2 regions of the Streptomyces sp. NPDC002817 genome follow, and region 2 is predicted to be linked to the other one. Evidence: riboswitches for the same ligand, from Rfam matches in the RefSeq annotation. Region 2 holds a riboswitch; the other holds the start of a gene.
What was found. A riboswitch is a leader RNA that binds a small molecule or an ion and turns the genes downstream of it on or off. The one in region 2 is predicted to bind ZMP and ZTP.
Positions count from the first base shown of each region.

Region 1: it holds a riboswitch for ZMP and ZTP, as region 2 does, so the genes downstream of both, ACWD3I_RS39020 (bifunctional 5,10-methylenetetrahydrofolate dehydrogenase/5,10-methenyltetrahydrofolate cyclohydrolase) here and ACWD3I_RS12730 (glycine hydroxymethyltransferase) in region 2, are expected to answer to the same signal.

Region 1 is NZ_JBSFUY010000032.1:847-12,600, forward strand. Features, by position in the region: gene ACWD3I_RS39015 (CU044_5270 family protein) at 1-810, shown strand, start outside; gene ACWD3I_RS39020 (bifunctional 5,10-methylenetetrahydrofolate dehydrogenase/5,10-methenyltetrahydrofolate cyclohydrolase) at 812-1,660, opposite strand; ZMP/ZTP riboswitch at 1,682-1,765, opposite strand; gene ACWD3I_RS39025 (hypothetical protein) at 1,817-2,653, opposite strand; gene ACWD3I_RS39030 (MarR family winged helix-turn-helix transcriptional regulator) at 2,673-3,245, shown strand; gene ACWD3I_RS39035 (nuclear transport factor 2 family protein) at 3,273-3,626, opposite strand; gene ACWD3I_RS39040 (hypothetical protein) at 3,799-4,089, shown strand; gene ACWD3I_RS39045 (aldehyde dehydrogenase family protein) at 4,218-5,678, shown strand; gene ACWD3I_RS39050 (type III PLP-dependent enzyme) at 5,675-6,877, opposite strand; gene ACWD3I_RS39055 (IucA/IucC family protein) at 6,874-8,574, opposite strand; gene ACWD3I_RS39060 (MFS transporter) at 8,574-9,764, opposite strand; gene ACWD3I_RS39065 (IucA/IucC family protein) at 9,761-11,437, opposite strand; gene ACWD3I_RS39070 (ATP-grasp domain-containing protein) at 11,434-11,754, opposite strand, start outside.
Region 2 is NZ_JBSFUY010000005.1:268,750-280,503, reverse strand. Features, by position in the region: gene ACWD3I_RS12760 (carboxymuconolactone decarboxylase family protein) at 1-187, opposite strand, end outside; gene pdxR (MocR-like pyridoxine biosynthesis transcription factor PdxR) at 235-1,620, shown strand; gene ACWD3I_RS12750 (DMT family protein) at 1,653-2,486, opposite strand; gene ACWD3I_RS12745 (hypothetical protein) at 2,635-2,985, shown strand; gene ACWD3I_RS12740 (glutathionylspermidine synthase family protein) at 3,017-4,201, shown strand; gene ACWD3I_RS12735 (methyltransferase domain-containing protein) at 4,246-5,061, shown strand; ZMP/ZTP riboswitch at 5,185-5,274, shown strand; gene ACWD3I_RS12730 (glycine hydroxymethyltransferase) at 5,316-6,767, shown strand; gene ACWD3I_RS12725 (hypothetical protein) at 6,958-7,683, opposite strand; gene ACWD3I_RS12720 (hypothetical protein) at 7,802-8,797, opposite strand; gene ACWD3I_RS12715 (RNA polymerase sigma factor) at 8,784-9,344, opposite strand; gene trpS (tryptophan--tRNA ligase) at 9,476-10,489, shown strand; gene ACWD3I_RS12705 (2'-5' RNA ligase family protein) at 10,628-11,203, shown strand; gene ACWD3I_RS12700 (decaprenylphospho-beta-D-erythro-pentofuranosid-2-ulose 2-reductase) at 11,301-11,754, opposite strand, start outside.

The sequences.
Region 1 (11,754 bases), on a different contig from region 2:
CACCACGCCGAGCGGCAGCTGAACCGGCTCATGCGGCAACGGACCTCCCGCCGCCCCCGGCTGCTCTGGGGCCTGGCGGCCACGGCCGTCGTCGGCGCGCTGGTCGCGGCCCTGCTGTTCACCGACCAGACCACCGCGCCGGCGGTCGCCGCGCCCCGCCCGCTCGTCGTGCGGGCCGACTCCACCCCCGTATCCCTGGAGACCCTGGCAGCGCGGGCCCGAGCGGCCGGTGGTTCGCCCGAGCTCCGCAAGGGCACCCATGTGAAGTCGTGGAGCCTGGGCATGAGCGAGGACAAGCCTCCGATCACCTACCCGGAGGAGCGCATCGTGCGGTGGAACGCCGACGACAGCCACACGGTGACCGTCGACGACGGCCACGACCGCACCACGCGGACCTATCCGCCCAGTTGGAGCGACGCCCCGCCGCAGTCTGAGCCCCCGCACGACGTCACCCGGCTGCGCGCCTACCTCCAGGAAGCCACGTACACCGACACCGCACCGGACACCGGGCAGCTCCTCGACGGCGTCCGGGTGCTCCTCGACACCTGGCACCTCGGTGCCCGTGAGTCCGCGACGGTGGCCGAGATGCTGGCGGACGCCGAAGGGCTCAAGCCCCTCGGACAGGTCACCGACCGGCTCGGGCGGCGCGGACAGGCGTATGTGTACCAGCAGTCGGCCACCCGCCGGATGCTGATCATGGACCCGGCCAGCGGCGCCGTACTCGGCCTGGAGACCACCTTCACCGAGGCGGATCCCGAGTACGGCGTCCAGGCCGGTGACGTCATGGACTACAGCGCCTGGATGCGCTGATTCAGACCCCGAGCTGCCGGGCGGCCGCGTCGACCGTCTGCTCCAGCAGCGTGGCGATCGTCATCGGACCGACGCCGCCCGGCACCGGGGTGATCAGCGAGGCCCGCTCCGCGGCGGAGTCGAAGTCGACGTCACCGATGTTCCCCTCGTTGTAGCCGGCGTCGAGCACGACGGCGCCGGGCTTGATGTCCTGGCCCTTGATGAGCCGCGCCCGGCCCACGGCGGCGACGACGATGTCCGCCTCGCGGACGGCCGCGGACAGGTCCACCGTCCGCGAGTGGCAGTACGTCACCGTCGCGTCGCGCGCGAGCAGCAGCATGCCGGCCGGCTTGCCGAGGATCGCGCTGCGGCCGACGACCACGGCCCGCTTGCCGGACGGGTCGACGCCGTACTCGTCGAGCAGCCGCATGATGCCGCCGGGCGTGCACGACACGAAGCCCGGCAGGCCGAAGCTCATCGTCGCGAACGAGGCGAAGGTGACGCCGTCGACGTCCTTCTCGGGCGCGATCGCCTCGAACGCGGCCCGCTCGTCGATGTGCTCGCCCATCGGGTGCTGGAGCAGGATGCCGTGCACGGCGGGGTCGGCGGAGAGCGCCTTGAGCGTGCCCACCAGTTCCTCGGTCGTGGTCGCCGCGGGCAGCTCCACGTGGCGGGAGGCGATACCGGCCTTGCGGCAGCGGTTCTGCTTCATCCGGACGTACGTCACGGAGGCGGGGTCCTCGCCGACCAGTACGGTCGCCAGACACGGTGTGCTGCCGGTGCGTTCGGTGAGGGCGGCGGCGCGCTCGCCGGTCTCCTCCACGATCCGCCGGGCGAGTGCCGTGCCGTCCATGAGCCGGGCCTGAGACATGATCCACTCCTGGGCTGGTAGTCGGTTCGCCCAGGCGCACGGCATCAGGTTCTGCGGACCGCTCCCCGGTGGTGCTCCACCTCAGCGCCAGTCACGGCCCGCCGCCAGCCTAACCGAGCCGGTCCTTGGGCCGGGACCCTCCATGCCCTACGACGGTCAGGACCCGCTCTCCTGCGGCGGTGCCGTCGGATCGACTCCGGCCAGGAACCCGGTCGCCTGGGCGTGGAGGTGGTCGGCGCCGATCGCCTCGGCCCAGCGGGCGATCTCCGTCGCCAGCGCTGTCGCGCCGCCCTCGTCACCCGTGTCGCGGGCCAGCACCGCCAGCAGCATCTGCTGGGTGAGCACACCGGGGATCATGCCCGCGCGTGCGCCCAGCGCGGTGGCCCGCTCCCAGCGCTCCCGGGCCCGCTCGTGTTCGCCGGCGTCGTGGTCGTGGTCACCGAGGTGCCGCAGCGCTTCGCGGACGAGCAGGTCGTCGCCCGATCCGCCGGCGCGCAGAGCGGCCTCGTAGTGGGCGGGTGCCACGCTGCGCTCACCGAAGAGGTTGTCGGCGATCAGCCCCAGGTACATCGAGGCCCAGCCCCGCCGCACCTCGTCGGGGGCGGCCTCGCGCAGGTCGTGTCCGCGGCGCCGGATCGCCACGAGTGCTTCCGGGTCCTTGCCCTCGGCGCCGTGCCGGGACGTGCCGTCGGGGCGGAACAGCCGCAGGTAGTCGTGGCGCAGCCGTACGAAGTCCAGGTCCCAGTCGCCGCCCGGTGACTCCTTCTCCGCCTGCTCGACGCGGGCGGCGGTGAGCCGCGTACCGCCGAACCAGTCGCTCTCCAGGGCGACTTCGGCCGCCGCCAGGGCGAGGCGGACGCGGTCCTCGGGAGCGTCGGACGTCGTCGCGTCCATCAGGCGCAGCGCCCGGTCCCACCGTCCCGCCAACGACAAGTCCCTTGCGGAGGCGAGGAGTTCGTCGAGTTCGACGAATGTGCTCGTGGTGTTCGTCATGACAGGGGAAGGTAGTGAGATGGAAAACCATCCACAAGAAAACCACTGCGGGGAGCAGACGACGGAGGACTCGGTCGACCGGCACGTCGCGGAGTGGTCGAAGGAACTCGCCTGGATGGACCCGGTCAAGGAGGCGATCTACGTGCGGCTGGCGAAACTCGCCCGGCACGCATCCCAGGCGCGTCGCGACACCCTCGACTCCGACGGGCTGCGGCACTGGCAGTTCAAGGTGCTGCTGACGCTGCGCCGGCACGGTCCGCCCTACACCGCGAGCCCCTCCGAGCTCGCCGACCGGCTCGGGCTGACGCGGGGTGCCCTGTCGGCACGGTTGGCGCCGCTGGAGGAGGCCGGGTGGATCGTCCGCACGCACGAGAGCGCCGACCGGCGAAGGGTGCTGGTCCGGCTCACCGACGCCGGATACGCCGCCTTCGAACAGCATGCGGCGGCGGAGGAAGCGGACGAGGTCGCGCTGCTCGCAGTACTGACCGCAGAAGAGCAACGGACGCTAGCCGACCTGCTGCGGAAACTGGTCGTCGCCGCGGAGAGTGGACCGGACGGGCCCGCACCGCGAAGGTCCAGGTCAAGCGAGTAGTGATCTGGACCTTCGGCAGCCGCCTTCCTACTCGTCCCATGCCTGGATCATGATCTGTTCGGCGATCTTGCCGTCGCGCAGCGTGATCATCGACTCGGCGAGGACACGCACCCCGTCCGCGTACAGGCAGCTCTCGCTGAACGCGACGGTGTCGCCGTCCACGACACAGCGCTCCAGCTTGTGCGTCATGTCGCGGTTGTAGACGTCCTCGAGGAGTTCGCCGATCTCCTCGCGACCGTGCAGGACCCGTGGACTGCTGGGCTGGGTGTTGCGGTCCACGACGCGCAGTTCCGCGTCGTCCGCGTAGAGCGACAGCAGATTCGTCGCCGTGTTTCCCTCGATGCTCTGGCGCAGTGTCTCGGTGTTGAACGCGGTGCCCATGGTTGACCTCCGGTGAAGGCCCGCGGTCGAAGGGGAGCGGGCCGCGAGGGCCTCTCCTTCGAGACTCCTCCGCCCCGGCGGGCTCGGCAAGCGCAGCGGCGACACTCCGCCTGACGGGTGAGCGACGCCCGGTGCCCGTGTCCGGCGCGGGCCCGTCGGCGTTGCTGAAAACATGATCTCCACTCGACGTATCGCCGCCGTCGTCGGTCTCGCCGTCGGCGTCACCGGTCTCGCCGCCCCGCTGGCGAGCGCGGCTCCCGAGGACAAGGGCGCCGCCCCCCTGAGCCCGATGGCCACGCTCGACTCGCTCACCGTGAGCGACCTGCCCGCGGAGTACAAGGACGCGCTCCCGCGGCCCTCGGCGCAGCTGGCGGAGCTCAACAAGCTGAACGACCTCAACCAGCTGAGCCAGGTGACCGACCTGGCCGCCCCTGTCACCCAGGTGCTGCCAGGAATCCAGTAGCCACACACGTACGTCCACAACGAGGGCCGCCCGGGATTCCGGGCGGCCCTTGACATTGTTGCCGGGTGAACAGAGCATGCGCTTAGAAATGAATCTTGGTTCACGTGGCGAACAAAGAGGTCCGCATCATGCCCATCACCCGCGAACTGTTCATCGGCGGCAAGGACGAGCCCGCCGCCTCCGGCCGTAGGGCGGAGGACGTCAACCCCTACACGGGCGAGGTGTATGCGACCGTCGCCGCCGCGGGCACCGAGGACGTACGGCGGGCCGTGGACGCGGCCGACGCGGCGTTCCCCGAGTGGGCCGCGCTGGCCCCGTTCGCCCGGCGCGCGATTCTCCTGAAGGCCGCCGACCTCCTCGACGGCAAGGGCGACCAGGTCGCCGAACTGATGGCCCACGAGGCAGGCGGAACCCGGCCGTGGGCGCACTTCAACGTCTACCTCGCCGCGAACATGCTGCGCGAGGCCGCCGCCGCCGTGACGGCCCCGCGCGGCGAGGTCCTCACCGCCCAGGAGCAGGGCGCGCTGGGCCTCGCGGTCCGTGAACCGGTGGGCGTCGTCGCGGCGTTCGCGCCGTGGAACGCGCCCGTCATCCTCGGCGTACGGGCGGTCGCGGCGCCGCTGGCCGCCGGCAACACGGTCGTCGTCAAGGCGAGCGAGGACGCGCCGATCGCCTGCGGCCTGTTCGTGGCCGACGTGCTGCGCGAGGCGGGGTTGCCGGACGGGGTGCTCAACGTCGTCACCAACGCCCGTGAGGACGCGGCCGAGATCGCCGAGGCGCTGATCGCCGACCCGCGCGTCCGTGCGGTGAACTTCACCGGCTCCACCAACGTGGGCCGGATCATCGGCGAGCACGCGGCCCGTCATCTCAAGCCCGCCGTACTGGAGTTGGGCGGCAAGAACTCCGTCATCGTGCTCGACGACGCGGACGTCGACTACGCCGTGGACGCCGTCACCTTCAGCGTGTTCATGAACGCCGGGCAGATCTGCATGTCCGGCGACCGGATCCTCGTCCACGAGTCGCTGGCCGAGGAGTTCACCCGGAAGTTCACCGCCAAGACGGCCTCGCTCCAGGCCGGCGACCCGAACCACCCGCACACCGTGGTCGGGCCGCTCGTCGCCGCCTCCGCCGCGCAGCGCGTGGCCGCTCTGGTCGAGGACGCCGTCGCCAAGGGCGCGAAGGTCCTCACCGGCGGCGGGAAGCCCGACGGAGCGGTGCACCCGGCGACCGTGCTCACCGATGTGCCGAAGGACGCCGAGATCTACCACGCCGAGGCGTTCGGTCCGGTGTGCGTGGTCGAGACGTTCTCCGACGACGCCGCCGCCGTGGCCGTCGCCAACGACACGGAGAACGGTCTGACCTGCGGCATCATCACCGAGAACGCCACCCACGGACTGGCCGTCGCCCGCGGTGTCCGTACCGGCATCGTGCACATCAACGACCAGTCGGTGGCCGACGAGCCGCAGGCCCCCTTCGGTGGCTTCAAGGCTTCCGGATACGGCCGCTTCGGCGGACGCTGGGGCATCGAGGCCTTCTCCAACACCCGCTGGGTGACCATCGCCACCCAGCAGGCGCACTACCCGTTCTAGGACCGTGCGGTGACCTCCGGCCCGGCGTCCAGGAAGTGGAAGCCGGGCCGGGGGTGCATCAGGAAGTCGTGGTGGGAGATGTTCCACGCGTAGGCACCCGCCACCGCGAACACCACCCGGTCACCGGCCCGCAGCCCGGATGCGGGGACCCGGCGGGCGAGTACGTCCTTCGGTGTGCACAACTGCCCCGCCAGCGTGACATGTTCGTCCTCTGCCGCCGGTCGCGGCCAGGGGTGCGGCCAGCCGTCCACCTTCAGGACCGAGCAGGGCTGGTCGTGGCCCTTCGTCGCCGGGGTCCGCAGATGATGGGTGCCGCCCCGGACCACACCGAACTCCTCACCGTGGCTGCGCTTCACGTCCAGCACCTCCGTGGCGTACCAGCCGCAGTACGCCGTCATCGCCCGCCCCGGCTCGATGCGCAGCGTCACCTCCGGGTGCGCCGCGGTGAGTCGGGCGAGTCCCTCGCCGTACGCGGCCCAGTCGAAGCGCCGGTCCGGGTCCGCATAGTCGACGTGCATACCGCCACCGACGTTGACCTCCGCGACCGGGACCCCGAGTCCGGTGGCCCAGGCCACGATCGCCTCGGCCACCGCGAGCTGTTCCGGGGCTTCGAGACCGCTGGCCAAGTGGGCGTGGACACCCCGCAGCTCGAGGTGCGGACAGGGGTCGTCCGTGAGCGCGCGGATTACCTCCAGAGCCTGGTCCGGGTCCATGCCGAACGGTGTCGGACGCCCGCCCATCGCCAGCGAACTGCCCGCCAGCGAACCGTCGGACAGGGCGAGGTTGACCCGCGCCAGCACCGCGACACGCCGCCCCGCCCGCCGCGCCAGCTCGCCCAGCATCCGCAGCTCGTACACGCTCTCGACGTGAAAGCGCTCGACCCCCTGCTCCAGCGCGGCCGTCACCTCGTCCGGCGTCTTGCCGGGGCCGCCGAAAGCCAGCGGACGCCCCGGCACCGCCTTGGCCACATGGGCGAGTTCACCACCCGAGGAGACCTCGTAGCCGTCCACGTACGGACCGAGCGCGGCGAGGATCTCCGGCTCCGGGTTGGCCTTGGCGGCGTAGTACAGCTCGACCCGCTCGGGGAGGGCGGACCGTACGGCGGCCGCGTGTGTGCGCAGCGCGGCCAAGTCGTAGAGATACGCGGGCAGTTCGGACGACGTGAGGGCGAGGGCGCGGTCGTGGACGGCAGGGGTCATCGGGTGCTCCCGGTCAGGATGTCCTCGGCGAGCGGGGACGGCAGACGGACGTATCCGGCCTCGCGGTCGGCCTTGCGCTCCCAGCGGGTCAGCAGGTTCGCCTTCGCGGGCAGCGGTACGCCGGCGAGCAGGGCGGAGAGGCGGGGCGGGCAGCCGAGCCGGTCGGCGTACGAGCGGAGCGCCGAGCGGACGCGGCCCCACAGCTCGGCCTCCGCCGCCGGGTGCAGATCGGCCAGGGCGGCGAGCAGCTCCGCGACGTGGTTGACCAGAAGGCAGTACACGACCCGGTCCCAGCCGCGCTGCGCGTCGTACGTCATCGGGCCCGCGACCTCGGGCGGCAGCGCCGCGAGGGTGTCGGCGTGGTGCTCGGGGACGAGCTTGGTGCCCTCCAGATCACGGAAGAGCACCTGGGCGGGCATGCCGTCGCCGTCCACGCACACCAGGACGTTCTGGAGGTGCGGTTCGAGGACCAGACCGTGGTCGAAGTAGGCGGCCAGGACCGGCGGGACGAGCAGATCGAGGTACGCCGACCACCAGTCGAGGGCCGCCTGTGCGTCGGCCCCGTCGAGCAGACGGGAGATGTGGGCGCCGCTGCTCGGGTACTCGTCGGCGACGGCGGCGGCCAGCAGGGCGGTGGTGCCGGGCGCGAGCCTCTCGGGAAGGCCTTCGCGGACGATCACGCCGAAGCCCTCGAACAGCGCCTGGTCCGGACCGCCGTCGGGCCCTGGCAGGGCGAGCGTGCGGTAGGCGGGTTCGCGGAGCACCGCGCTGCCCGGGAAGCGCTCGGCGAGGTCGGCCAGGGCCGGGGCCAGGACCCGGGTCAGGGCGACGGCACCGGACAGCTCGTAACTGCTGTTCTTGCGCAGGCAGTTGGTGATCCGGACGTTCAAGCTGAACTTGAGGAAGGTCTCTCCGTCGTAGAGCGTGCGCACGGACGCGGTCGCCGCGAAGGGCCGCCCGCCCGGACCGAGGTCGAGGACATCGCCGTTCTCGAGCGCCGCGCTCAGCGCCGGGTGCTCGCGGAGTGTGTCGTACTGCCAGGGGTGGGCGGGCAGCAGCCGGTATCCGGTCGGCACGTCGGCGCGCAGCCGGTCCAGGGCGGCGGTGGCCGACGGCTCCGCGGCCTCCTCGGCGATCAGATGCTCCCGAACGGCGAGGTGCCGCAGCGGGAAGGCGGCCCCCGCCTCCGGCGCGTACGCCGACCAGGCGCGCGGGTCGCCGGTGCGCGCCTTGGGCGTGGGATGGAAGCGGTGGCCGAAGAACAGGGACTGCTCGGAGACGAGGTAGGGATCGCCGCCCCGCGAGCCGCCGGTCGCGGTGAGAGCTGTCGTCACGGCCTCGTGGCTGGAGGCGATCTGCTCCAGGAACTCCTCGTTGCGCACCCCGGTCCGCAGCGACAGCTCGTCGTGCGTGTACTCCGCGAGGCGGCGCCAGTCCAGCTCCGCCCAGTCGCCGCCGCGCTGTTCCTGCACGGGACCGGTGAACCGGTGCGCGCCGAGCAGCGAGGTGCGGCGCAGGGTCACGCGGAGCAGCACACCGCGGCGGGGCAGCCGCAGCAGGAGCCGGCCGTCGGTGACCACGCTCTGGTGCTCGGGGCCGGAGACCTCGCGCAGCAGACAGTTCAGGAGAGTGTGGGCCACCACGTCGTCGGCGGTGGGCAGGTCGGTGCGCGCGGGCGTATCGGTGAGGGAGGGCATCAGCGGCTCCAGCGGGGGGTCATGGAGGGGAGGAGGGTCGCCACGGCGGTGACGGCGGCAGCTGCGGCACCGGTCAGCACGGGGGCGGTGGGGCCGAAGCGGACGCTGCCGGCGGCCGCGGCGAGACCGGCGGCGACCGCGCCGGCCTTGGAGAAGAACTCCAGCGAGCCGAACAGCCCGCCGGGCGCGCGGCCCTTGGCGCAGTCCGCCGCGAGCACCTGCAGACACACCAGGCCGAGCGTGAGGCCCGCGCCGAGCAGCAGCCGTACGGCGATCAGCGCGGGCAGCGAGTCGACGACGCCGTGTCCGGCGAGGCCGAGCGCGATGAGGACGAAACCGAGCACGATCCCGGTCCTGGGACGGCCGCGGAACCTGGAGTGCACGGCCAGCGCCGCCACCAGATAGCACAGGTGGGGGAGGGCGAAGAGCACTCCTGACAGGGTTGGCGAGGTGCCCGGGAGCCGGTCGTCGACCAGGGCGATGAGATAGGGGAAGGAGATGACGGTGGAGAAGACGAAGGCGAACTCGAGTGCGTAGAGCGCCTTGAGCGACATCACCGCAGATGTGTGATCCGCGGTGGCGGTCTCGCTCGTGGTGCGGGCGACCGGCTCCGGTTCGGGCAGGGCCGCCAGCAGCAGCGCGGCCGTGAGGGGGAGTATGGCGAGGAGCGCGTACTGCCGGTGCGGGGACAGCCAGCCGGACAGCGCGCCGACCACGATCGGTGCGAAGACCAGGGCCGCTCGGGCGCTGCCCTGCATCAGGGTCAGCGCCTTGGACAGGGCCGGGCCCTCCAGGGCCGCGCCCAGATATCCGTTGGAGGCGGCGAAGGTGCCGCCCAGGATCCCCTGGAGGACGAGCGCGACCGTGAAGGTGGCCAGCGAGTCGGCCCACCCGGCGAGCAGGAAGGCCACCGCGAGCCCCAACTGGGCGCGCAGCAGCAGCCGTTTGCGGCCGTAGCGGTCGGCGAGCCGCCCCCACATCGGGGCCGCGAGGCCCCCGAACACGGTCGGGACGACATAGAGCACCCCCGCCCAACGGGCGTCGCGGTCGCCCAGCGCCGGCAGGATCTCGGTGAGGTACGGCGGCAGGCCCAGGGCCGCGAAGGACGCCACGAAATAGCAGGCGGCCACCGCGTGCACCTGACCGCGCCCGGAGGCGGACCGCGGGATCCGCAGGGCCCCGGCGCTCATGCCGAACCCCCCTGTCGCAGCAGGTAGTTGGGTCCGGAGGTGTAGTGCTTGTTGATGTCGGCCGCGCCGGACCGCTCCTTGGACAGCAGCGAGCCGGCCGTGACCATCGCCTTCACCGGCAGCCGCGGCGCGTCCAGCACCCGCTCGCGCAGGGCGGCGGCCGCGTCCCCACCGAGCCGGTCCACGGCTTCGGCCAGCCGGTCGCGGACGAGATCGAGCAGAGCCCGCCGGTGCCGGGGGAGTCCGAACGCGTAGGAGCCCGCGCACAGATGGACCGTGATGGTGGCGAACAGGTCGGCGACCGGCCCGTATCCGGAGACATAGGTCCGTGCGTCGTCGAAGCCCCACGGGCCGGGAAGCACCGCGCCGAGCCGCTTCGCGTTGACGCGGGGCCCGTCGTTGTCCTTGAACAGCAGCCGCAGACTGCCGGGCCGCAGGACCAGCGAGACGTTCTGCTGATGCGACTCCAGCGCGATGCCGTACCCGAACAGTGTGGTCTGCCAGTCGAACAGCAGGGTCAGGAACGCGTCGAACAGGGCCAGCGGGTCGCCACCGTAGAAGCGGTCGGCCAGGTGGTCGACGACCAGCCGCCCGTCCGGGGCGTCGGCGAGCAGGGCGGCCAGCGGTACGACGTCGGCGCCGTCCAGGTCGGCCGGGAAGCGCCGGCACAGGACGGCCAGCAGCTCGTGCCCCGCATGGGCGTACGTCGCCTCGTCGGCGTGCAGGATCGTGCCGTGGAACCGGGGCTCCCGGACGATCACGGCCTCCAGCAGCCGCTGTCCCGCGGCGCCGTCCACGAGCGTGCCGGGCTTGACGGTCCGCTTGTTGCGCAGACCCAACGTCGCCGTGGCCAGCGGGAGTTTGAGATGCACCGACGGGTTCACGGCCACCGTGCGCATCGACAGCGTCGGCACGACCTCCAGGTGGGCCCGGTCGGCGAACACCGCCCCGTCCGGGAGCCCGGCGTCCCGCAGGGCGTCGACCGTCAACGGATGCACCGGCAGGACCACATGCGTGCCCTCCACCCCGGCGAGACCGAGCCGGCGGGGTGTGGGCCAGAAGTCGGGGAGCGTGCCGGCCAGGGTGACGGACTCCCGGCGCAGGGCGACCCAGCGCAGCGCGAACCGCGGGTGGAACTCCGGCGCGTGGGCCCGCAGTTGCGGCTCACCGAGGCCGGAGCGGCCGCGCGCGGTCGGATACACCGGATGGTCGAGCCGGGCGGCGAGTGTGTCGTACGCCAGCGGGGGCCACCGCGCCGAGTCGCCGCCGAGCCTCCCCTCGACCTCGGACCGGGTGGCCGTGTGCAGTCGCAGGGTGGCCAGGGTCTGCCGGCACTCCTCGGCGAAGGCGTCGTAGCCGCCTCGGTCCACGGGGTCGGCGAGTGCGCGCAGTGCGGCGAGGACGGTGCCGTACGAGGTGAGCTCGGTGCCGTCCGACTCACGGACGAGCAGGGGCAGCCGGGCGGCGTACTCGCACTGGAAGCCGTCCTCGGCGACGGGCAGGAGCAGCGCGTCGTCCTCGGTCGGCAGCCGCAGCCAGGGGCCGTCCGGCCGGTGCACGAGCGTACTGCCGGTGCGCAGCCCCACCACGTCCTCGCGGAGCAGGGCGCTGAGCACGCGCGTGAGCAGTTCCTCCTCGCAGGTGTCGGTCGTCGCGGTCGGCGCGGCCGTCACGGCTGGATCTCCCAGCGCAGCCCGGCCAGGAAGTCGGTCGCCACCCGGTCCACCGTCGGCTGGTCGGTGCCCGCGGCGCGCAGCACGCCGAGGTAGTCGCGGTTGGTGCCGTACAGCTCGTGCCGCTCGCCCGCCGCGCGCAGCGGACGGTATGTCAAGTGGACGCCTTCGACGGTCAGTTCCGTTGCCGCGGGGGCGTCGGTGAGGGTGCCGGGGCGTTCGGCGCAGGGGTAGTCCAGGCGGGCGGCGCCGTCGTGGCGGGCGCCCAGGTCCGCGGGGAGCGGCTCACCCAGGTGGGCGCGGAGGATGTGCTCGAA
Region 2 (11,754 bases):
GGTTGATCTGGGAGGCGCGGACCTTCACCAGCTCCAGCAGCTTCGAATCCAGGCCCTTCCGCGCGGCGGCATCGAGGCGGACCATCGCCTTGAAGACCTCGGGAGCCTGCTCGGCCCAGTTCAGTCGGGGTGTGTGTTCAGGGGCGTATTCCACGGTCGTAGGACTGTCGTCGATGTGCGTCGTCATAGTGTCGACACTATGCGTGAGGCTGCCCACGGGTATGGTCCATTTCCATGCCGAAAACCTGGGCCACTCTGGGCGTCGACCTTCACCTGGAACCCACCGGTCCCGGCCTGCGCCGCGGCCTGACCGACGCCCTGCGCGAGGCCGTCCGCACCGGCCGTCTCGCCCCGGGCACCCGGCTGCCCTCCTCCCGCTCCCTCGCCGCCGACCTCGGCATCGCCCGCAACACGGTCGCCGACGCCTACACCGACCTGGTCGCCGAAGGCTGGCTCACCTCGAAACAGGGCTCCGGTACCCGAGTGGCGGACCGCGCGGTGATCCCGCCGTCGGGCACGGGACCCGGCCGCCGCACATCACAGCGCCCCGCCCACGACTTCCGCCCCGGCACCCCCGACCTCACCGCCTTCCCACGCAACGAGTGGCTCAAGGCCACCCGCCGCGCCCTCCTCGCGGCCCCCCACCACACCCTCGGCTACGGCGACCCGCGCGGCAGCGTCGAACTGCGCACCGCCCTCGCCGCCTACCTCGCCCGCGTGCGAGGCGTACGCACGGACCCCGACCGCATCCTCATCACCGCGGGCTGCGCCCACGGCCTCCGCATCCTCGGCACGGTCCTGCGGGCACGCGGCGTCCGCTCGGTCGCCGTGGAGTCCTACGGCCTGGACGTGCACTGGAACCAGCTGACAGCGGCGGACCTGCGCGCCGAGGCACTCCCCTACGACGAACTGGGCACGAACCCGGGCACGTTGGCCGGGACCGGGGCTGTCCTCCTCACCCCCGCCCACCAGTTCCCGATGGGCGTACCCCTGCACCGGGACCGGCGGACCGCCGTCGTCGACTGGGCGCGGCGCACCGGAGGCATGGTCCTGGAGGACGACTACGACGGGGAGTTCCGCTACGACCGCCAGCCGGTCGGCGCACTCCAGGGACTGGACCCGGACCACGTCGTCTACCTCGGCACGGCCAGCAAGTCACTGGCCCCCGGCCTCCGACTGGCCTGGATGGTCCTCCCCCAGGGCTGGGTGGAGTCGGCCGCGGAGGCGAAGGGCAAGGTCGACACCTGCGGCGTGCTGGACCAGCTGACCCTGGCCGAGTTCATCGTCTCCGGCGCCTACGACCGCCACGTCCGCGCCTCCCGCCTCCGCTACCGCCGCCGCCGAGACGCCCTGGTCGCGGCCCTGGCCCTGCACGCCCCCGACGTCCACGTCACCGGCATCGCCGCCGGTCTCCACGCCGTCCTCCGCCTCCCGTCCGGCACCGAACACTCCGTCGTCCAGTCCGCCGCCTGGCAGGGCGTCGCCCTCCACGGCCTGTCCTACTTCCGCCACCCGAAGGCGGTGGCAGAGCGACTGGACGCCCTGGTGGTGGGGTACGGGGCGCCGTCGGACCGGGCGTGGCCGGGGGCGTTGGAGGCGCTGTGCAGGGTGATGCCATAGCCGTGAGCCGTGAGCGCAACCACGACGAACCGTCACACGCCGACCGACTCCTCCTCCACCGGCGCCTCCCCGAACCGCGCCAACCCCAACGCCCCCACCACCGCCACCAGGAACCCCAGCACCGCCAGCCATCCCAACCCCTCCCGCGTACGGTCTCCCAGCCACACCACCCCCACCAGCGCGGGCCCCACCGTCTCCCCGATCACCATCGCGGCGGTCGCCGTCGTCACCGACCCCCGCTGCAGCGCCGACGTCAGACACAGGAACGCCGCGCCCCCGCCCAGGAGCAGGGCGTACGTCGCCGGATTCGCGAGCAGCTCCGACGGCTCGAGCGAGTCGATCAGCCGCACCGCCACCTCGACCACCCCGAACCCGAACCCGGCCCCCAGCCCGAGCAGCGGCCCCCGCCCCCGCTCCGGCAGCCGCCCGCCGCAGAGCCCGAGCAGCAGCACACCCACGGCGACAGCGAGCATGACGTACTTCAACGCGTCCGGCGGGTCCAGATCCCCCTCCGTCCCCGACGCGACCCCCAGCATCGCGAGCCCGGCACACACCACCCCCACCGCGCCCCACTCCGCCCGGCTCAACCGCACCCGCAGCAACCGCGCCGCGACCACCGCGGTCACGGCGAGACTCGACGCCAACGCAGCCCCGACGGCGTAGATCGGCACCGACCGCAGTGCCGCGATCTGCAACAGGAACCCCACCCCGTCCAGCGCCAGCCCCGCCAGATACCGCCACTGCCGCACCGCCCGCAGCAGCAGCGCCGCCTCCCCACCGCCCCCGCTGCCCGCCGCCCGCGCGGCAACCGCCTGCAACACCGTCGCGGTACCGAAACAGACCGCCGCACCAAGCGCACACACCATCCCAAAGAGCACAAAGTGACTGTAGGGGAGGGGACGCGACGGACGGGGTGCCTGTGTGGCGCTTATTACCGATCTCTAGGCTGACCGCCGGACAACCCAGAGACGAACAAGACGAACAACCAGAGACGAACAACGGGGAGACGCGAAAATGGCGGAGACACGGCGCCGACTGCGCTCGAGCACGGTGGTGCTCGGCGGCATGGGAGTCGTCGCGGCGGCACTCACGTCCTGCGGCTCGGAACCCGACCGCCGCTGCGTCGACCGCGACAGCTACACCTACGAGGGCTACAAGGTCGTCGCCGACAAGAACTGCAACTCCGGCAGCTCCAGCTCCTCCTCGTACGGCAGGAACGGCAAGAAGAAGACCGGCACCGCCGACGCCTCCTGGTACTACGACGCCGACGTCAGCTCCGGCCACGCCGACTACGGCACCTTCAGCAAGAGCGAGGCCGTGGACCGCGGCGGCTTCGGCTGCTCCGGCGGCAGCAGCGGCGGCTGAGCGGACACGGGACGACGAGCAGACGCACACGATGGAACGCCGCACCACCGAACCCCGCCCCGGCTGGCAGCACACCGTCGAGGAGCAGGGGCTCATCTATCCCCTCACCCGCTACCCCGACGGCTCGCTGCGCCCCTACTGGGACGAGAGCGCGTACTACGTCTTCTCCCTCGACGAGGTCGAGGCGCTGGAGGAGGTCGTCGAGGAGCTCCACCACATGTGCCTGCGGGCGGCGGACCACATCGTCACGACCGGCCGCTTCGCCGACCTCGGTATCACCGACCCGCGCGTCGCGGACACGGTCGCCGAGGCCTGGCGCCGCCGCGCCGAACTCCCCTCCGTCTACGGCCGCTTCGACCTCCGCTACGACGGAACCGGCCCGGCCAAGCTCCTGGAGTACAACGCCGACACCCCTACCTCCCTCGTCGAGGCCGCCTCCCCCCAGTGGTTCTGGATGGAGGAGCGCTTCCCCGGCGCCGACCAGTGGAACTCCCTCCACGAGCGCCTCGTCGCCGCATGGAAGAAGCAGGCCGCGCTGCTCCCGCCCGGCAGCCCCCTGTACTTCGCGTACTCCTCGGCCGACGAACTCGGTGAGGACCTCATGACGGTCGCCTATCTCCAGGAGACCGCCGAGCAGGCCGGCCTGGACACCGCCTGGATCTCCATGGAGGAGATCGGCTGGGACCCGCTGTCCAGCCGCTTCGTCGACAAGCAACTCCGCTTCATCCGCAGCTGCTTCAAGCTCTACCCCTGGGAATGGCTGACCACCGACCGCTTCGCCGACCACGTCCTCGACACCCTCGACAACGGCGGCGGCACGGGCAGCACCCTGTGGATCGAGCCGGCCTGGAAGATGCTGCTGAGCAACAAGGCGCTCCTCGCGATCCTCTGGGAGCTGTACCCGGGCCACCCGAACCTCCTCCCCGCATATCTGGACGGGCCACGGGAGTTGGCCGATTCGAAGGGGTACGTCGCCAAGCCGCTGCTGGGCCGCGAGGGCGCCGGCGTGACGATCCACGAACCCGGTGCCCCGCCCGTGCTGCGCGAAGAACCCTGCTGCTACCAGGAGTTGGCCCTCCTGCCCGACTTCGACGGCAACCGCGTCGTCCTCGGTGCCTGGGTCGTCGAGGACGAGTCCGCGGGCCTCGGCATCCGTGAGTCGTCCGGACCGGTGACTGACGAATACGCGCGCTTCCTGCCCCACGTGATCCTCTGACGCGACAGAATGATCGACCCGTGACGAACGGAGAGGGGCGATCGGTGAGCGACACGGCCACGGTGGAGAACGGATACGTCTTCGACCCGTCCTGGGAGCGCGAGCACAGCCGGCTCAGCGCGCTGGAGGAGATCTACGACGGCCAGAGCCGGCACCGGCTCACCGAGCTGGGGGTCGCCGAGGGCTGGCGATGTCTGGAGGTGGGCTGCGGCGCCGGCAGCATCGCCCGCTGGCTGGCCAAGCAGGTCGGCGCCGCGGGGCGGGTGCTCGCCGTCGACCTCGACACGCGCTTCGCCGCGGACCACGCACTGTCCAACCTGGAGGTGCGCCGGCACGACGTCCTCGCGGACCGGCTCCCCGACGCCTCCTTCGACCTCGTGCACGCACGGGCCGTGGTGGAACACCTCTCCGACCGCGACGAGGCGCTGCGGCGCATGGCAGCCGCGACCCGGCCCGGCGGCTGGGTGGTCGTGGAGGACTTCGACATCGACGGGCCGATGTACCCGGCCGCCGCCCGCTATTACCCGCCCCAGTACATGGAGGTGGCCGAGCGCCTCGGCCGCGCGCTGCGGGCCGCCTTCGGCGCCGCGGGGGTGGACCCCGGCACCGGCCGCCGTCTGCCACAGGCACTGACGGACGCCGGGCTGACCGAGGTCGGGGCGGAGGTCTACGCCCCCGTCCTGACCGGCGGCTCCGCGGCCTTCTTCCCTCTCACCCTGCGATCCCTGCGGCCACGGCTCCTGGAGACGGGCGAGGTGAGCGACGCGGACATCGAGGAGGTGATCGCCCTGACGAAGCTCCAGGGAACCACCTACATCCCCAACTTCATGGTCCTGGCCTGGGGCCGCAAGCCGTCCTGACCCTGTCTCCGCACGGGGCCGCCCATGGCGACCGCGGACGACGACCAGGGCCCGGAGCAGGGTGATTCCTCGCTCGCATGGTGGACGCCGGGCCTCCCGCGTCCGGGCTGCCCGGTAGGGTGGCCGACGGGCCGTGACTGGCGCGCTGGGATGGGACGGACCATCGGGGAGCGGCCTGTGAGTGACCGAGTGCCGTGCGCCTGGGCCGAACCGTGAATCGTGACCGCAACCGCCACGCCATCCGGAGGCCGCACATGTCGGAGCAGCAGCCCCTCTCCACCGAGTCCACCGCCTTCCGCGCCGCCCTCGACGTGATCCGCGCCGTCGAGCCGCGCGTCGCCGACGCCATCGGCCAGGAGGTCCACGATCAGCGCGAGATGCTCAAGCTGATCGCCTCCGAGAACTACGCCTCCCCGGCCACCCTCCTCGCGATGGGCAACTGGTTCAGCGACAAGTACGCCGAGGGCACCATCGGCCGCCGCTTCTACGCCGGCTGTCGCAACGTCGACACCGTGGAGTCGCTCGCCGCCGAGCACGCCAAGGAGCTCTTCGGCGCCCGCCACGCCTACGTCCAGCCGCACTCCGGCATCGACGCCAACCTCGTCGCCTTCTGGTCCGTCCTCGCCGACCGCGTCGAGGTCCCCTTCCTGGAGAAGACGGGCGCCCGCCAGGTCAACGACCTCAGCGACGCCGACTGGGCCGAGCTCCGCCAGGCCTTCGGCAACCAGCGGATGCTCGGCATGTCCCTGGACGCCGGCGGCCACCTCACCCACGGCTTCCGCCCCAACATCTCCGGCAAGATGTTCGACCAGCGCTCCTATGGCACGGACTCGGCGACGGGTCTGATCGACTACGAGGCGCTGCGGGTGTCCGCCCGTGAGTTCAAGCCGCTCATCATCGTCGCCGGCTACTCCGCCTACCCCCGGCTGGTGAACTTCCGCATCATGCGCGAGATCGCCGACGAGGTCGGGGCGACCCTGATGGTCGACATGGCGCACTTCGCCGGCCTGGTGGCGGGCAAGGTGCTGACCGGCGACTTCGACCCGGTCCCGCACGCCCAGATCGTCACCACCACCACCCACAAGTCGCTGCGCGGCCCGCGCGGCGGCATGGTCCTGTGCGACGACTCCCTCAAGGACCAGGTCGACCGCGGCTGCCCGATGGTCCTCGGCGGCCCGCTCCCGCACGTCATGGCCGCGAAGGCGGTGGCGCTGGCCGAGGCCCGCCAGCCCTCCTTCCAGGACTACGCCCAGCGCATCGTCGACAACTCCCGCGCCCTCGCCGAGGGTCTGATGCGACGCGGCGCCACCCTCGTCACCGGCGGCACCGACAACCACCTCAACCTGATCGACGTCGCCTCCTCCTACGGCCTCACCGGCCGCCAGGCCGAGGCCGCCCTCCTCGACTCCGGCATCGTCACCAACCGCAACGCGATCCCGGCCGACCCCAACGGCGCCTGGTACACCTCCGGCATCCGCATCGGCACCCCCGCCCTCACCACTCGTGGCCTGGGCACCGCCGAGATGGACGAGGTCGCCGGCCTCATCGACCGCGTCCTCACCACCACCGAGCCGGGCACCACCAAGTCGGGTGCCCCCTCCAAGGCCGCCCACATCCTCGACGCCAAGGTCGCGGACGAGATCTCCCACCGCGCCACCGACCTCGTGGCCGGCTTCCCGCTGTACCCCGAGATCGACCTGGGCTGATCAACGCTCTCTTGAGTTGTCAAAGACCGGCGACTCTCACAGATCGATCAGATCGATGACTTCCTGACGTGGTTCCCCCGCGGCGGTCCGGCCCCCTGCCGGCCCGCCGCGCGGCGTATCAGCGGCGTCCCGCCGGCCCCGGCCGCGAACCCGACGACCGGCCCGACACCCGGGCCCCTGGAGCAAGCCCTCACACATCCCTCAGTTCCTGCCGAGGCCCCGGCTCCCGCACCCTCCTTCGCCGCAGCGCCGGCAGTCGCGTGGCGAAGGGCCGCAGCACCAGCGCCAGCACCGCCCCGGCCGCGAGGCCCGGCAGCGCCCACCACCAGTCGGCGCCGTCACCCGATCCGGGCCGCTGGGCCGGTGCCGCCGCGGGCGTCGGCTCGGTGGCCTTTGCCGGCTCCGTGCCGTACATGTCCCAGGGCGGTGGGTACTCCACCGAGTAGTCACCGCCGGAGGCCTCGCCCATCACGCCCAGGTTCTCGAGGAGGCCGCGGAGGACGGCCGGCTGTTCGGCGCGGTGCCAGGTGCCGTTCGTCGACGCGTCCAGGTTCGCCGCCGTGTGTATCCAGACCGCCTGGGAGTCCACCGCCGGATGGACCCGGTCGACCCGCCACGGCGTCACGTCGTGCAGCATCCAGGTGACGTTGATCTGTGGGCCGGCGGCCAGGTCGGCCTCGGGCGGCTTGTCCGCCGTGCCCGCGTCCGGTTCGCCGAGGAGCCGCTGCAACTCGCCGTACTTCTTGTCGGAGTGGTGGAGCGAGGCCGTCTCCGCACTCCCCGGCGAGACGATCAGCACACTGGTCGGCCCGCCCGCCGAAGCGGACCCGGCACCCCACAGGGTCAGCCCGAGCGCAGCCGCCAACACCCCCGCCAGCGCCCCCGGTCGACGCCGCCCACCCCTCCAGCCGCTCATCCGCCTGTGCATCAGAACCCCCAACCAGCCGATGCCGAACGGCCCGCCCCCGTCTTCGCGAGCCGTGTGTCACTTCTGGTACACCGCCCGACCCACCGGGGTTCCCACCCCGACCGCACTATTTCGGGGACTTCTCCAGCGACTTCGCGATCTCCACCGCCCGCGCCTGTGACGCCACGCCCTCCAGCCGCAGCGTCACGTCCTCGGTGCCCACCCCATGACTCCACAGCAGGGTCGGCCCCGCGGTCCGCTCGGTGCGGGTGTAGCGCTCCCCGTCCGCGTCCACCAGCCAGAAGCTCAGCAGGTGGGGGCGCGGAAACCACAGGGCCGTGTCGTTCGCCGTGCCGACACCCTCGGGGTCGTCGCCCAGGGAGATCCACTCCGGCTGCTCGCGCACGGTCTTCGTGAAGGCGATGTCCAGGCCGGCGGCGAACTGGTCCAGCCGGATCGTCCTTCCCCGCTCACGCCAACAGAGGGTGACCAGGGTCCGCCCCCGCGGCTCCCCGGTCACCGCCACCGCGTCCGGGCTGCCGAGAGTGTCCGGGACCAGCGGCGCGAACCCGGCCCGCCGCTCGGCCTGAGCGAGGGACACCGAGCGGCCGCAGCCGGGCACCTCGGCGCCGGGCGAGGGCGTCGCCGACGGGTCGTAGCGCACCTCGACCCCGGCGAAACCGAACCAGTCGTAGACCGCGGCCCGCACCGGCGGGGTGAGCGCGAGCACCGTCAGCAGGCCGCACAGCGCCGCGCTCAGGGCGCGCCACCGCATCCGCGTCCAGCGCCGCACCGCGGTCAGCCGCTCACGGGCGGGCGGCGGCTCGGCCACCGGGACCGGCACCTGATCGGCGAGTATCTGCCCGAGCACCCGCTCGACCATGGTCTCGGAGCCGCTGGACCCACCGGCCTCGTCGCCCCCGGGCGCGTCCAGCGACCTGCCCAGCGCCCTCAGCTCCTCCGGCAGCCGGGAGGCACCGCCCTGCGACGCCCGCCCACGGCCACGCCCCCACGGACCCGGACCCCGGTCACCGCCACGACCGCGCGGACCCCGGCCACCGGCGCCCTCGGGCCCACGGCCGCCCTCACCGCCGTACGGCTCTCGCCCCTCACTCACGCTCATCACCCCCTTCCCGAGGCTCGAAATCCGGCAGCAGCCGACTCAGTTTCCGCAGCGCGCGGTTCAGCCGGGACTTCACCGTGCCCCGGGGCCAGCCCAGGGCCTGGGCGGTCTCGGACTCGTCCATCTCCAGCAGATAGCGGTAGGTGACGACCAGGCGATGCTCCTCGCTCAGCTTCTCCAGGGCGGACAGCAGGGCCGCGCGGCGCTCCGTCTCGAGGGTCGCCACCGCCGGATCCGCCGCTTCCGGTATCAGCGGCTCAGCCTCCACGAACGCCGCCTCGCGGCCGGCGAGCGTGCGCTGGCGGGCCGCCGTACGCACTGTGTTCCTCGTCTCATTGGTCACGATCGACAGCAGCCACGGCTTGAACGACGCGCCGTCCTTGAACCGGCCCAGCGCGCAGTACGCCTTGACGAAGGCCTGCTGCACCACGTCCTCCGCGTCCGCACCCGCCCCGAGTGCCGCGGCCGCCCGCAGCGCGATGCCCGTGTGGGCGCGCACCAGCTCCGCGTAGGCCTCCGGCTCCCCGGCGCGTACGCGTGCGATCACCGCGGCCTCATCGACGATGCGGCCCCCCTCCCGCGTTCTCACACCTTTGTTACACCGCAGGAGACGGATCGGTTCCCATCTGTTTCCGACCAGTTCCGGATCGGGGGCCGACACCTGAGAGAATGGTGAGCATGGTCTCTGATCGTCCCCGCGTGCTCTCCGGAATCCAGCCCACCGCAGGCTCGTTCCACCTCGGCAACTACCTCGGCGCCGTCCGCCAGTGGGTGGCCCTGCAGGAGTCCCACGACGCGTTCTACATGGTCGTCGACCTGCACGCGATCACGATTCCGCAGGACCCGGCGGAGCTGCGGGCGAACACCCGCCTGGCCGCCGCCCAGCTGCTGGCCGCCGGCCTCGACCCCGAGCGCTGCACGCTGTTCGTCCAGAGCCATGTCCCCGAGCACGCCCAGCTCGCCTGGGTCATGAACTGCTTCACCGGCTTCGGCGAGGCCTCCCGCATGACCCAGTTCAAGGACAAGTCCGCCAAGCAGGGCGCGGAGCGGGCCTCCGTCGGCCTCTTCACGTACCCGATCCTCCAGGTCGCGGACATCCTGCTCTACCAGGCCAACGAGGTCCCGGTCGGCGAGGACCAGCGCCAGCACATCGAGCTCACCCGCGACCTCGCCACGCGCTTCAACGGTCGCTTCGGCGAGACCTTCACGCTTCCGAAGCCGTACATCCTCAAGGAGACGGCGAAGATCTACGACCTTCAGGACCCGTCGATCAAGATGAGCAAGTCGGCGTCAACGCCGAAGGGCCTGATCAACCTCCTCGACGAGCCGAAGACCACTGCCAAGAAGGTCAAGAGCGCGGTCACCGACACCGACACCGTCATCCGCTACGACGCCGAGAACAAGCCCGGTGTCAGCAACCTGCTCAGCATCTACTCGACCCTCACGGGTACGGGAATCGCGGAACTTGAGCAGAAGTACGACGGCAAGGGCTACGGTGCGCTCAAGACGGACCTCGCCGAGGTCATGGTCGATTTCGTGACGCCGTTCCGGGAGCGCACCCAGCAGTATCTGGACGACCCGGAGACACTGGACTCGATCCTGGCCAAGGGTGCCGAGAAGGCGCGCGCCGTAGCCGCGGAGACGCTGGCACAGGCCTACGACCGGGTCGGCTTTCTGCCTGCCAAGCACTGAGGCGTAGGCCCGCACACACGTACCACTGGGCAGAGCGCTGCACATCACTACGGTTGCGCCTGCCCACAACACAGCCGTGGCCGTACAGTCGATAGCCGTACGGCCGGGACGAACCCGACAGGAAGACAGGGAGACGACGTGGGGACCGTAACGATCGGCGTGTCGATCGCGGTCCCGGAGCCTCACGGCAGCCTGCTCCAACAGCTGCGCGCGGGCTTCGGTGACGCCGCGGCTCACGGCATCCCCACGCATGTCACGCTGCTGCCGCCGACCGAGGTCGACGACACCGCGCTTCCGGCCATCGAGGCGCATCTGACCGAGGTCGCCGCGGCGGGACGGCCGTTTCCGATGAAGCTGTCCGGCACGGGTACCTTCCGGCCTTTGTCGCCGGTGGTGTTCGTCCAGGTCGTGGAGGGCGCCGAGGCCTGCACCTGGCTGCAGAAGCAGGTGCGTGACGCGTCGGGACCGGTGGCGCGTGAGCTGCAGTTCCCGTATCACCCGCATGTGACCGTTGCCCACGGCATCGACGACGCGGCGATGGACCGGGCGTACGAAGAGCTCGGCGACTTCGCCGCCGAGTGGCCGTGCACCGGGTTCGCGCTCTACGAGCAGGGTGCGGACGGGGTGTGGCGCAAGCTGCACGAGTACGCGTTCGGCGGGGCCGTGGTGCCGTCGCAGGGTTCGGCGCCGGTGGAGCAAGGCACCAAGGCGTAGCGGGTCGTCGACGCCGCGGAGCCGCACATCGACACAGCCCCGCGCCCCTGAGAACAAGGGGCGCGCGCCCAGCTGGACCTGCGCGAGCCGGAACCGCTCAGATCGGCAGCCTCCGGAACAGCTCCCTCGGTACGTGCCGCAGCGCCGACATCACCACGCGCAGCACCCCCGGCACCCACACCGTCTCCGAGCGGCGCCTCAGGCCCAGCTCGATCGCCGTCGCCACCGCCTCCGGTGTCGTCGCCAGTGGTGCCTCGGGAAGGCCCGCCGTCATCTTCGAACGCACGAACCCGGGGCGTACGACCATGACGTGCACGCCGGTGCCGTGCAGCGCGTCGCCCAGGCCCTGGGCGAAGACGTCGAGGCCGGCCTTGCTGGAGCCGTAGATGAAGTTGGAGCGACGGGCGCGTTCGCCGGCGACCGAGGAGAGGACCACCAGGGAGCCGTGGCCCTGGGCCTGCAACGCGCGCGCGGAGACCAGGGCGGCCGACACCGCGCCCGTGTAGTTGGTCTGCGCGACCCGCACCGCGCTCACCGGCTCGCGCTCGTCG